Regions from separate parts of the Pseudoalteromonas sp. 1_2015MBL_MicDiv genome, predicted to be linked through region 2. Evidence: predicted binding sites of a transcription regulator. Region 2 holds the regulator's gene; the other holds the start of a gene.

Region 1 (5,734 bases), 1.8 Mb from region 2:
CAAACGAAACAATTAACGTATCACTGTCTAGTGTAGCGGCAGAAAAAATTGGTTCTAACCAAGTTAATCTACAATCAGCAGCAGCAGATGGTTTTGGTCAAGCTGCAGCTGCTACAGCAACACTAGCAACAAGTGCTGTTGCAGGCGGTACATATGATATCTCTGGACGTAATGACGCTCAAGTTACTATTGCTGCAGGCGCTAGCGCAGAAGATGCAGCTGCTGCAATTAACAGTGTAACGAGCTCTACAGGTGTTACAGCTCAAGCAAGAACTGAAGCTGGCTTATCTCTTTCTGCGCTAGCTGCTGCAGATGAATCTGTAAGTTTTGAACTTAATGGTGAGAAGTTATCATTTGTTGCTACAGGTTCTAAATCAGGTGATGAGCAAGCATTAGCAGAAGCTATCAACAGTGCAACAGACGAGCATGGTGTAACTGCAACGATCGAAAATGGTGCTCTTTCTGTATCGAACAATAATGGTGCAGATATTACATTTGCAGATTTAACAGACAGTGCCGGTACACCTACAGTTGAACTTGATGTTACTCCAGAAGGTTATGATGGGGCTGCTGGTACAGCGGTAACATTAAATACAGCCGCTGGTGCAACGAGAGTATCAGGTGCTGTTCAGTTGAATTCTTCAGAGACATTTAGTGCTCAAGCAAGTGATGCGTCTTTAGCCGCCGGTACAACTGATGTAACAAGTAAGCTAAATGATGTTGCTGATGTTGATATTACAAGCCAGAAAGGCTCGCAAGATGCGTTAGCAATTATTGATAACGCGATTGCAAACATCGACTCACAACGAGCGAGCTTAGGTGCGGTGCAAAATCGTTTTGACCACACAATAAGTAACTTAGCGAATATATCAGAGAACGTGTCTGCATCACGTAGCCGAATTCAAGATACTGACTTCGCAACAGAAACAGCAGAGATGACGAAAAACCAAATATTGCAACAAGCAGGTACATCAATCTTGTCGCAAGCGAATCAGTTACCGCAAACAGCGCTTAGCCTACTAGGTTAATAAGCTAATAGTAGCGGCTAGGTTGTTGGCTAACTAATACAAAAAGTCAGTATTAGTAATTAAAAAGGAGATGGCTTTAGCTATCTCCTTTTGTAGTTTAAAGCTACAATTAGTACCAATCATATGCGTAATGCAGGAGGTGATATGAACACCATAACTTCAAGCTCGGAAACGATGTTGCCAGTTTCAACTACAGCGAGTGATGTTAAGCAAGCAGGTAACACTGCTAGTAATTTAACTGAACGTGCTATTGATGATGTAAAGCAAGTAGATACACAGACCCAGCAGCAATTGCAGCAGAAAATGTATGAAAAAGAGGCTGAAGATAAACAACAGCCTTTAGAACGTGAGCAACTAGAAGAAATGGCGCAACAATTGCAGGACTTTATGGGAGAAATGAATCGCAGTCTGCAATTTAAAGTAGATGAAGATTCAGGACGTGATGTAATTAAAGTGCTCGACAAAAACAGTGGAGAAGTAATTAAGCAATATCCTTCGGAGGAAGTATTAAGCTTAGTGTCTAAGCTGTCTGAATCGGCAGGTATTTTGATTGATCAAACGGTTTAGTATCAATATTAAATTAGTTTGTTTTTTAAGTATTTAAAGAGGTGAAGTATGTCTATTTCGTTTAATGGCTTAGGCTCTGGTTTAGCTGTATCAGATATTGTTGATGCATTAGTAAATTCAGAACAAGCACCAGCTGAAGCCCGTTTAAATACTAAAGAAGCTAGTTTAACAACTGATATTTCAGCCGTTGGGGCGTTAAAGTCAGCGCTTGAAAAAGTGCAAACCTCAATGGAAGCCCTTGGTGATAGTGACAAATATCAGCAACGTAGTACATCAGGCACTGATGATTTTATATCAATAAGTGCAGATGAAGACGCACAACCAGGCAGTTATAACGTAAAAGTGGATGCATTAGCGCAGGCTCATAAGTTATCATCAAGCGCATTTACTTCAGATGAGGCAATAGGGGCAGGTGTAATTACGATAGGCTCTGGTGATAATAGTTTCTCCACTGTTTTATCGGCTACCAATACTTTAGAAGACTTACGAGACCAAATTAATAACGGGCCTTTTACTGGCAATGATAGTAATGACTCAGTTGTTGCAACGATAGTAACAAGTGATTTAGGTCAGCACCTAGTGCTCACAAGTAAAGAGACCGGTGAAGAAAACGCGATTAAAATCACTGTACAAGACAGTGATGGTAATAATACAGATACAGGTGGATTATCTCGATTAGCCTATGATGTAACAGATGCAGACCCCCTAAATCATACAACTAACTTAACTGAAGTAAACGCTGCGCAGAATGCACAAATCACCATTGATGGCACGTTGGTTGTATCTAGCAGTACTAACGAGTTTAGTAATGTGATTGATGGTGTCGATATTACCGCTAAAAAACTACATGATGCCGCGGATAGTGGTGACATAAGTGACATATCGGTCACTGAAAATAATAATAATATTAAAAGTGGTTTAAGCGGTTTTATTGCAAGCTACAATGAGTTGCTAGAACTTAGTAACACTTTAGGTGCATCTGGCGAAGATGGCGTAGGTGTAATGGCGGGAGATTCCTTATTACGTGGAGTCATGTCTAAACTAAGAGATACAATAACAAATTCAGTTAATGTAGAAGGTAATTCGCTGTCACTTTCACAACTAGGTGTAACAACAGACCGATATGGTGTGCTTAGTTTAGATAGTGATACCTTAAGTGACCAAATTAATGCAGATGTAGGTTCTGTGCAGCAGTTTTTTGTTGGCAGTAACGATGATGATGGTGGTTTTGCACAGTCGTTTGATGAGTTAATGAGTTTCTATACAGATTCTGACGGAATTATTCAAAACAGAATCGATAGTAAAACAAATCAACTAGATGATTTAGATGATCAGCGAGAGAGTTTAACAAGTAAAATGGAATCGTTATCGTCTCGACTATATGCTCAATATAACGCAATGGATTTATTAGTTGCAAGCCTTAATAACACCAGTAGTTATGTTCAAGCTCAATTAGAAAATATGCCAGGTGTAGTTAGACAATCAAATTAATCCTTTAGTAAAAGCTTTGCTAAACGTGATCAATAAAAAACCGCTAAGTTTAAACTTAGCGGTTTTTTATTGTGTAATATTTATCTGAGATAATACTTATACTAATCTGCTTATATGGGGTCTATTTAACCTAAACTCTGGACAATAAATCTATCTCGGGCAGCTATTTTCAGCGCTAATACCAATCTGCAATAAAACTCGATAAATTTGAGGGCTTAAACTTGGCGCTAACTGTGTTAAAAATTTCTGATATAGAACAACTAAATAACGAAATTTTTGCCCAGTTATCGACAAGGTTTTCTTTCCTCAAAATAGCTCACTTAATTAAGCTGATTGGTATAAATTACGTGTAATATATAGAGTATTGAATAAAGTTATTCAATTTACTTACTAAGTCGCTTTATAAGCCTTAATAGCCCTTCCTGACTTTTTATACTTAATAATTGCTTTAGATGATTCATTTTTAGCTATGTTAGCTTTAGCTAAAATGGAATTAATTGTAATTTGAATTGACTGTAATTGCTCTGCATTAGGGCTGTTATTACTTTCACACCATTTTTTTAAATCTGTATTTAAGGTTTTTAAAATGGGTTGAGCTTCATCGGCATTATTATCGTTTACTAACGATTCAATTTCCTTAAGCAGTATTTTTATATGTTCTGCTTGATTTGTTGTTAGCTGCTCTGAAGCATTACTCGCATTCATAATATAAGCTAAACCGCAGAAACACGTTGATCAACAGGAATATTATCCCAGCCTTCTTTTATTTCTTTTACAATGTTAGACACCTCTAATACCGCGTCAACATCATTATTTAAATTGGCTTTGGTTAATGTGCGTTGGCAATAATCGTAAAGTGCCAATAAGTTGTTAGAAATACTAGGGTCTTGTTCTACTTCTAAATTAAGTGCATCTTGCAGCGCGCCGAATAACAAAACGCAGGCTGATATATTCTCGCCCTTTTTTTCAATCTCTTTTCGCTCAATAAATCCTTTTGTAGCTGCTAAGCGACCAATAATATTACTGAAAATAAGATTTATTTGTTCGTACGGGGTCATTTCGGCAATATTACTTACACGAACTTGACTGTATTTTTTTACTGAAACATGAGCCATGGGGAAATCCTAGATTTAAACGATAAAAATTATGTAAAAATAAAAGCAATAATAATGCCAAGCATTTTTTACTTATCTATTTATCGGCATGTTCGCTTTCAACTTAAGCTAATATTAGATTATATTTACTAAGAAAGTCAGCTTTGCTAAGGAATTAAATAATTTTAAAAAAATGATTTTGACACAACTTTAATAATTGGTACTTAATGATTAACTCTTAAGTATTGTTATTTTAACTAGCTGTCTGTTTTTTGGCGTTTATGTCAAAAAAATGCCGCTATCGCTTGCATCCATGGCGAACTGGCTTACAATTTAGGTAATTAAATAAATGAGTGAAAGTACGGCTCGCTAAATATGATCTTGATTTTAGATAATAATAACAATCGCGCAATAGGTTTAAATGCATCGCTTACTTTTATTGGTGAAGCAGTACAATTGTTAAATGAAACAAATTTTGAACAAGAGTGTGAAAAGTACCAACAAAAAGAATGCATGATCATTTTAGGTGCATTGCAGTCTCTTGATCACGAAGGTTTAATTAAGCGCTACCCAACCTTACCTTTTTTATTAATAGGCGAAACCCTTAAACCATTACTAAGCATTGCTAATGTGGTAGGCCTCATTTGCGAACCGTTTAGTCATGAAGTAACAACACAGTTGCTTCACGATTGTCAGCAATATCAGCGAATGTTACCAAATGGACATAAACATACCAAACCCCTTAAAACCTTTGACGGGCTAGTGGGTGAAACAGATGCAGTAAAAGATGTACGCTTTTTAATTGAGCAAGTGGCAAAAACGGACGCTAATGTTTTAATTTTAGGTGAGTCAGGAACCGGTAAAGAAGTTGTTGCTCGTAATGTACACCTGCTTTCTAAGCGTAACAATGGGCCATTTGTGCCTGTTAACTGTGGTGCTATTCCGGCGGAGTTATTAGAAAGTGAGCTATTTGGCCACGAAAAAGGGGCGTTTACAGGGGCAATATCCGCTCGTAAAGGACGCTTTGAACTTGCACAAGGCGGTACACTGTTTTTAGATGAAATAGGTGATATGCCGTTGCAAATGCAGGTTAAGTTGCTGCGCGTATTACAAGAACGCAGTTACGAGCGAGTTGGCGGTACAAAGGCGATTCAAGCTGATGTGCGTGTTATTGCTGCAACGCACCGAAATTTAGAAAATATGATTGAAGAAGGTAGTTTTAGGGAAGATTTGTACTATCGCTTAAATGTATTTCCTATCGAGAACCCATCGCTGAGTGAACGTGCTGATGATATTCCGCTGCTTTTAAAAGAGTTAATGCGCCGTGTTAACGACCAGACTGGTTCTACCGCCAAGTTTACAGAACGCGCAGTTGAGAGCTTAAAGGAGCATGCGTGGCCTGGTAATATTCGTGAGCTAGCTAATTTAGTGGAACGAATGGTTATTATGTTCCCTGAAAAGGTAGTCGATATTCCCGATTTACCTAATAAATACCGCTATATTGAGGTAGAAGCATATGAGCCTGAGTACCCGGAAGAGTTAATGGAAAAAGAC
Region 2 (5,734 bases):
ATAAGTTACTCTACCTAAGCTGAACAGATGATTATTTTGAATGAGTTATTTTTCTTGTTCTCTATGGCGGATTTTTACATTTGGATGTGTCATCGAAAAACTTTCACCAATCGTTTGTGCTAAATATACTGAGCGATGTTGCCCGCCAGTACAACCTATAGCAATAGTTAAGTAGCTACGGTTATTTCGCTCTAAATGTGGCAACCATGTTTGTACAAAAGTTTGAATTTGCCAAGTGAACTTTTGGACAATGCTGTGGCTGGCTAAGTAATCCTTTACGGGTTGGTCTAAGCCATTTAAAGGTTTTAATTCTGGCTCCCAATGTGGGTTCGGTAAAAAGCGTGCATCAAAGACATAATCAGCTTCCTTAGGAATGCCGTGTTTAAAGCCAAACGACTCAAAAGTAACAATGAGTTGTTTATCTTTTTTACCCAGAATTTTTTCACGAATTGATTCAGCAAGTTGATGAACACTTAAATCACTCGTGTCGATCATATAGTCAGCGCGAGTAGTGAGAACATCGAGTAGTTCTTTTTCTTTTTTTATAGCTAAATCAAGAGGTAATGAGTCAACTGATAACGGGTGTAGACGGCGAGTCTCAGAAAAACGTTTAATTAATGTTTGATCCTCACTGTCTAGATAAAACAGAGTCGGTTTAGCAAAGCCAGGTAAGTATTCAAGGATATCGTTAAATTCATCTTGCTCTTTTGGTAAATTACGGACATCAATACTAACTGCAATTTTGTCGTAGTTATCAGATACACTTCTCACTAAAGAAGGTAGCAGATTAATTGGAATATTATCTACGCAATAATAACCTAAATCTTCAACTACGCGTAAAGCAACCGATTTTCCAGAACCGGAACGGCCACTTATGATAATTAATTCCATTTATCACCCATTATGTTAATTACGATTGTTCTACAATAACTTGATACAGCTCAGTATCTGATTTTGCGCTGCGTAACTGTTTACAAAAATCTTTATTATTTAGTTTATCAGCTATCGTTGCGAGCGTCTTTAAGTGCTGCTGGTTATCGCCATCAGGTACGATGAGAGCAACAAATATATCAACAGGGCGATTATCTATAGCATCAAAATTAATAGGTGTTTCGCTTACTAATACGAGTGCTAAGGGCTCTTCTGCGCCGCTCATTCGCCCATGAGGGATTGCAATGCCTCTTCCTATACCAGTGCTTCCCAGTTTTTCTCTATTCATTAAGGCGCTGAGAATATCTTGTTGAGAAAGATATGGGAGCTTGTCATGAGCAAGTTGACTGATGAACTCTAAAATTCTTTTTTTACTATTAAAAAGGACCGCAGCTCTGCTGCAGTCCTGGCATATAAGTGAACTTAATTTCATAATATTAGTGTCGAGCAAGCTTCTCTTTGTGTTTAATAACTTGGCGATCGAGCTTGTCAATCAGCGAGTCAATGGCGGCGTACATATCTTGATGTTCAGTAGAGGCAAATAACTCAGCTCCACTTACATGAATCGTTGCCTCAGCTTTTTGGTTTAATTTTTCTATATCAAGAATGACATGAACATTATTAATATGATCTGAGTGTCTTTCTAGCTTCGCAAATTTGGTATTTACATAATCTCTTAATGAATCAGTTACTTCTACGTGACGACCAGTTAAGTTTAGTTGCATAAGCATTACCCTCTTTGTTTAGCGTCTTAAATCAAACTTTTTCGCTGATTTGACGGTGGAATAGCTAGAGATTCGCGATACTTTGCGATTGTACGTCTCGCTACTTTTATTCCTTGCTCAGCTAATATATCTGCAATTTTACTATCACTCAATGGTTTTGCTGAGTTTTCTGCTGCGATTAATTTTTTAATGAGAGCGCGTATTGCTGTTGATGAGCATTCGCCTCCATTTTCAGTACTTACATGGCTTGAGAAAAAATATTTAAGCTCAAAAATACCGCGAGGTGTATGCATATATTTTTGAGTTGTTACGCGTGAAATAGTTGATTCGTGCATTTCGACCATTTCTGCTACATCATTTAAAACCATTGGTTTCATGGCTTCTGGGCCATGCTCAAAAAAACCTTGTTGTTGCTTAACAATACAATTAGTTACTTTTAATAGTGTATCGTTTCTACTTTCTAAACTTTTAATAAACCATTTAGCTTCTTGTAGATGCGAGCGAATAAACTGGCTATCACCACTTGATTTAACGGTGCGTGACATTGCTGCATATTGGCTGTTGACTCTGATTTTAGGCATGCTATCTGGGTTTAGTTCAACAACCCAGCGACCTTTTATTTTTTTCACCGATACATCAGGAATTACATACTCAGATTCTTCTCTAACTATAGTATCCGCCGGTTTTGGGCTAAGAGTATGTATTAAAGTCATTATTTCTTTAAGCTCTTCTTCTTTGAGCTTTGTTTTTTTCATTAATGTACGATAGTCGCGAGCAGCTAATAGATCAATGTGCTCGGTTAAAATCATTTTTGTTTCATTAATATAGGGTGTTTCTTTATCGTATTGGTTCAGCTGAATACATAAGCATTCTTGTAAACTACGTGCTGCAATACCAACAGGGTCAAACAATTGAATTCTTTTTAAAACAGCTTCTATTTCGTCAAGTTCAACTTCGTTGTCTTCTTCGTTCTCTTGATTAAAACTTTCTAAAATTTCTTCGCAGCTCAGCGTTAAAATACCCGAATCATCGACGGCTTCAACAATCGCAATCGCAATCGCTTCATCGGTAGGACTAAAGGGAGTCAGTTGTAGTTGCCACATTAGGTATTCATGGAGCGTTTCAGTTGAGGAGCCTTGGTATATAGATTCATCTTCAGGCATTGGTCCTGATGATGATGCTGGGGCTGCGCTCATATATTCATCCCAACTAACATCCATAGCCATTTCATCACTTAGCGTATCTTTAGCAAGTGCTTCACCACTGTCTTGCTCATATTCGCTCGGAACATCATCAGCATTTGCGCTAACAGTGACATCGTCGTTATCTGCTTTTTGCTCGTTTTTACCAGCAGAATCTTCGGCGTAATCTTGCTCTTCAACCTCTAATAGGGGGTTGCTGTCGAGTGCTTCTTGTATTTCTTGCTGGAGATCCAATGTACTGAGTTGCAACAGGCGAATTGCTTGTTGCAGCTGTGGAGTCATTGTAAGTTGCTGGCCCATGCGCAGCTGTAATGATTGCCTCATGTATCTCTAACAATCCTTTTATGTTGTTATAATTAATACTAGCAGATGCTTAAAGACATGGCGTAAATGTTACAGCCTAAATTGCTCGCCTAAATAAACATCACGTACTGTTTTATCGTTTAATACGTGTTCTGGAGTGCCTGATGCAATTAACTCACCATGAGAAACTATGTAGGCTTTTTCGCAAACATCAAGAGTTTCTCTTACATTATGGTCGGTAATTAACACACCAATACCACGATTTTTAAGATGTTCTATTATTTTCTTTATATCTAACACTGAAATAGGGTCAACACCAGCAAAAGGCTCATCAAGCAATATAAATTTAGGATCAGCGGCTAGTGCTCGCGCTATTTCAACTCGGCGACGCTCGCCTCCTGATAATGCCATACCTTGGCTATCACGAATGTGCTGAATACTAAATTCATCTAATAAATTGTTAAGTGTGTCTTCTCTTGCTTGCTTATTTAGCTCTTTACGTGTTTCTAAAATAGCCATTAAGTTTTGATAAACAGTAAGCTTTCTAAAAATTGATGATTCTTGGGGTAAGTAACCAATGCCTAATCTAGCACGACTATGCATAGGTAAAAGAGTAATATCGTTATCGTCGATAGAAATCTTGCCTTTATCACTAGGTACAAGGCCTACAATCATATAAAACGTTGTGGTTTTACCTGCACCATTAGGGCCAAGTAACCCGACTATGCTGCCAGCCTTTACTTCCAGACCTACATTTTTTACAACTTCACGGCCTTTATAACTTTTAGCTAATAGTTCTGCTTTTAATGTACTCATGGCTGACCTTTATCGTTTTTTTCTTTTTTAGTCTCAATAGGTACTAAAATAGTATGCACACGATCGGTTGAGTTTTCGTCTTTTTCAGCGCTAATTAATTGCTGTTGCATATCGTAAGTAATACTCTTGGCATTTATTTTTTGACCCGCTTGCGATACTTGTGCATCGCCAATAAGGGTTAAAAATCGTTTAGCTACATCATAACGAACTTCGTTTGCGCTGGCGCTCATTATAGTGCCGTCAGTTTGTTTTTCTTCGAAATATGCAGGGCTACCAGTTGCAATTAGTAGCTGTTTATTATCGCCTAATTCATCACGTTTATGTACTTCTAAACGGTCGGCTGTAATACGGCGGTTGCCGTGAATAATCTCAACATTTTTTTCAAAAATTCCGACGTTTTCTTTTAATTGGCCTTCTTGTTTGTCGGCACTTATTGATATTTGATTCGCTGCAGGTTGAATCGCTTGTTCAGCAGCGCTAAGGTTGAAAGCTAGTATAAGTGTCGGAATAATAAGTATTTTTGAAATTTTATTGGTCATAATATATAGTTCGCGTATGGTTAATAAGTTTTATCACTTCAGTTTTTAAATCGGCTTCAAGGCCTTTACCGGTGATCTTTAAATTGGGTCCCGTAACAATAACGGGTTGCTCTGAACGCATCGTGAGTAGTTTTATATCTACTTGAATATTATCCGCATTAATCTTGTCTATCATTGCATTATCAGTAAGATTCTTGGCAACCACGTTACCTTCTAAAATTAATTGTTTTCCTTCATATAACGTTGCTTCGTCTGCATTTATTCGCCATGTTTGTTTTTCGTTATATAAGGTGAAAATGGGCTTTTCAAAAAAGGTAAAGCCTAACTGTTGATATAATTCCATTTTAGCAGCTGTAACTTTATGATTAATTTTACCATTTTCATCATAGGCCGTTTGTTTTAGCTCAATAGCAATATAATCAGGCTTAGCGATAACTTCAGCTTCAACCTGAGCTGTCATATTTGTTTGTGCAAAATAAGGGTACCAAAGCCAAACCATACAGCTGATGAATAAAACGCTTAAAATTATGCGCGCTGTATTCATGAACTAGTACCTTTGCTAGTAAGTGGTTTGTCGTTCTCTAGCATAAGTAAGTCGGTTAGTTCTCTCACTGCGCCAAAACCACCCAGCATCTGTGTCGTGTAATGTGATAAACGCTTGATTAGTGGGTGAGCATCGTTAACTGCAACGGCAAACCCGACTAATTCCATTACCGGCATATCGGGGCCATCATCACCAATGTAGGCAATTTGATCATCACTTAGGTGAAGCTTGTTTTTTAGCTCTTCGTAAGCAATAAGCTTGTTTTCTTGACCTTGATAAATATGTTGTACTGTTAAACTGGTCATACGTTGTTGCACTATCTGCGAATGGCGACCAGTAATAACAGCCACTTCAAAGCCACTGTTTATAAGCGCTTTAATGCCAAAACCATCTTTTGTATTAAATGCTTTGAGCTCTTCACCTTGATTGCCAAGATAAATTCGGCCATCAGAAAATACACCATCAATATCGCATATAAGTAATTTTACTTTTTTAGCACGTGCTTTTGCATCAGCACTCAGCGGTTGATAGAGTTCTTCAAATTGCATTTATAATACTCCTGCTTTTAATAAGTCTTGCATATTTAGTGCGCCAATAGGCTGGTTTTGCTCATTAACAACAATCAAGCCATTTATACGTTTGTGTTCCATTATATTAAGCGCTTCAGCAGCTAAA

The links. Region 2 encodes sigma-54, which starts transcription at its own class of promoters, with help from an activator protein. Its sites were predicted from a motif close to GTTGGCACGNNNNTNGNNT; they were not measured.
Region 1: fliS (flagellar export chaperone FliS) is a predicted target of sigma-54. The motif match lies at 4,245-4,263, and genes of this name have one in related genera.

What each region holds. Positions count from the first base shown of each region.
Region 1 covers NZ_CP012737.1:995,698-1,001,431, forward strand. Annotated here, with positions in the region: gene AOR04_RS04410 (flagellin) at 1-1,028, shown strand, start outside; gene AOR04_RS04415 (flagellar protein FlaG) at 1,173-1,595, shown strand; gene fliD (flagellar filament capping protein FliD) at 1,644-3,086, shown strand; gene AOR04_RS04425 (hypothetical protein) at 3,477-3,791, opposite strand; gene fliS (flagellar export chaperone FliS) at 3,800-4,201, opposite strand; gene AOR04_RS04435 (sigma-54 dependent transcriptional regulator) at 4,556-5,734, shown strand, end outside.
Region 2 covers NZ_CP012737.1:3,190,882-3,196,615, reverse strand. Annotated here, with positions in the region: gene AOR04_RS14315 (HPr family phosphocarrier protein) at 1-2, opposite strand, end outside; gene rapZ (RNase adapter RapZ) at 46-891, opposite strand; gene ptsN (PTS IIA-like nitrogen regulatory protein PtsN) at 911-1,363, opposite strand; gene hpf (ribosome hibernation promoting factor) at 1,368-1,655, opposite strand; gene AOR04_RS14295 (RNA polymerase factor sigma-54) at 1,682-3,181, opposite strand; gene lptB (LPS export ABC transporter ATP-binding protein) at 3,251-3,976, opposite strand; gene lptA (lipopolysaccharide transport periplasmic protein LptA) at 3,973-4,515, opposite strand; gene lptC (LPS export ABC transporter periplasmic protein LptC) at 4,505-5,059, opposite strand; gene kdsC (3-deoxy-manno-octulosonate-8-phosphatase KdsC) at 5,056-5,607, opposite strand; gene AOR04_RS14270 (KpsF/GutQ family sugar-phosphate isomerase) at 5,608-5,734, opposite strand, start outside.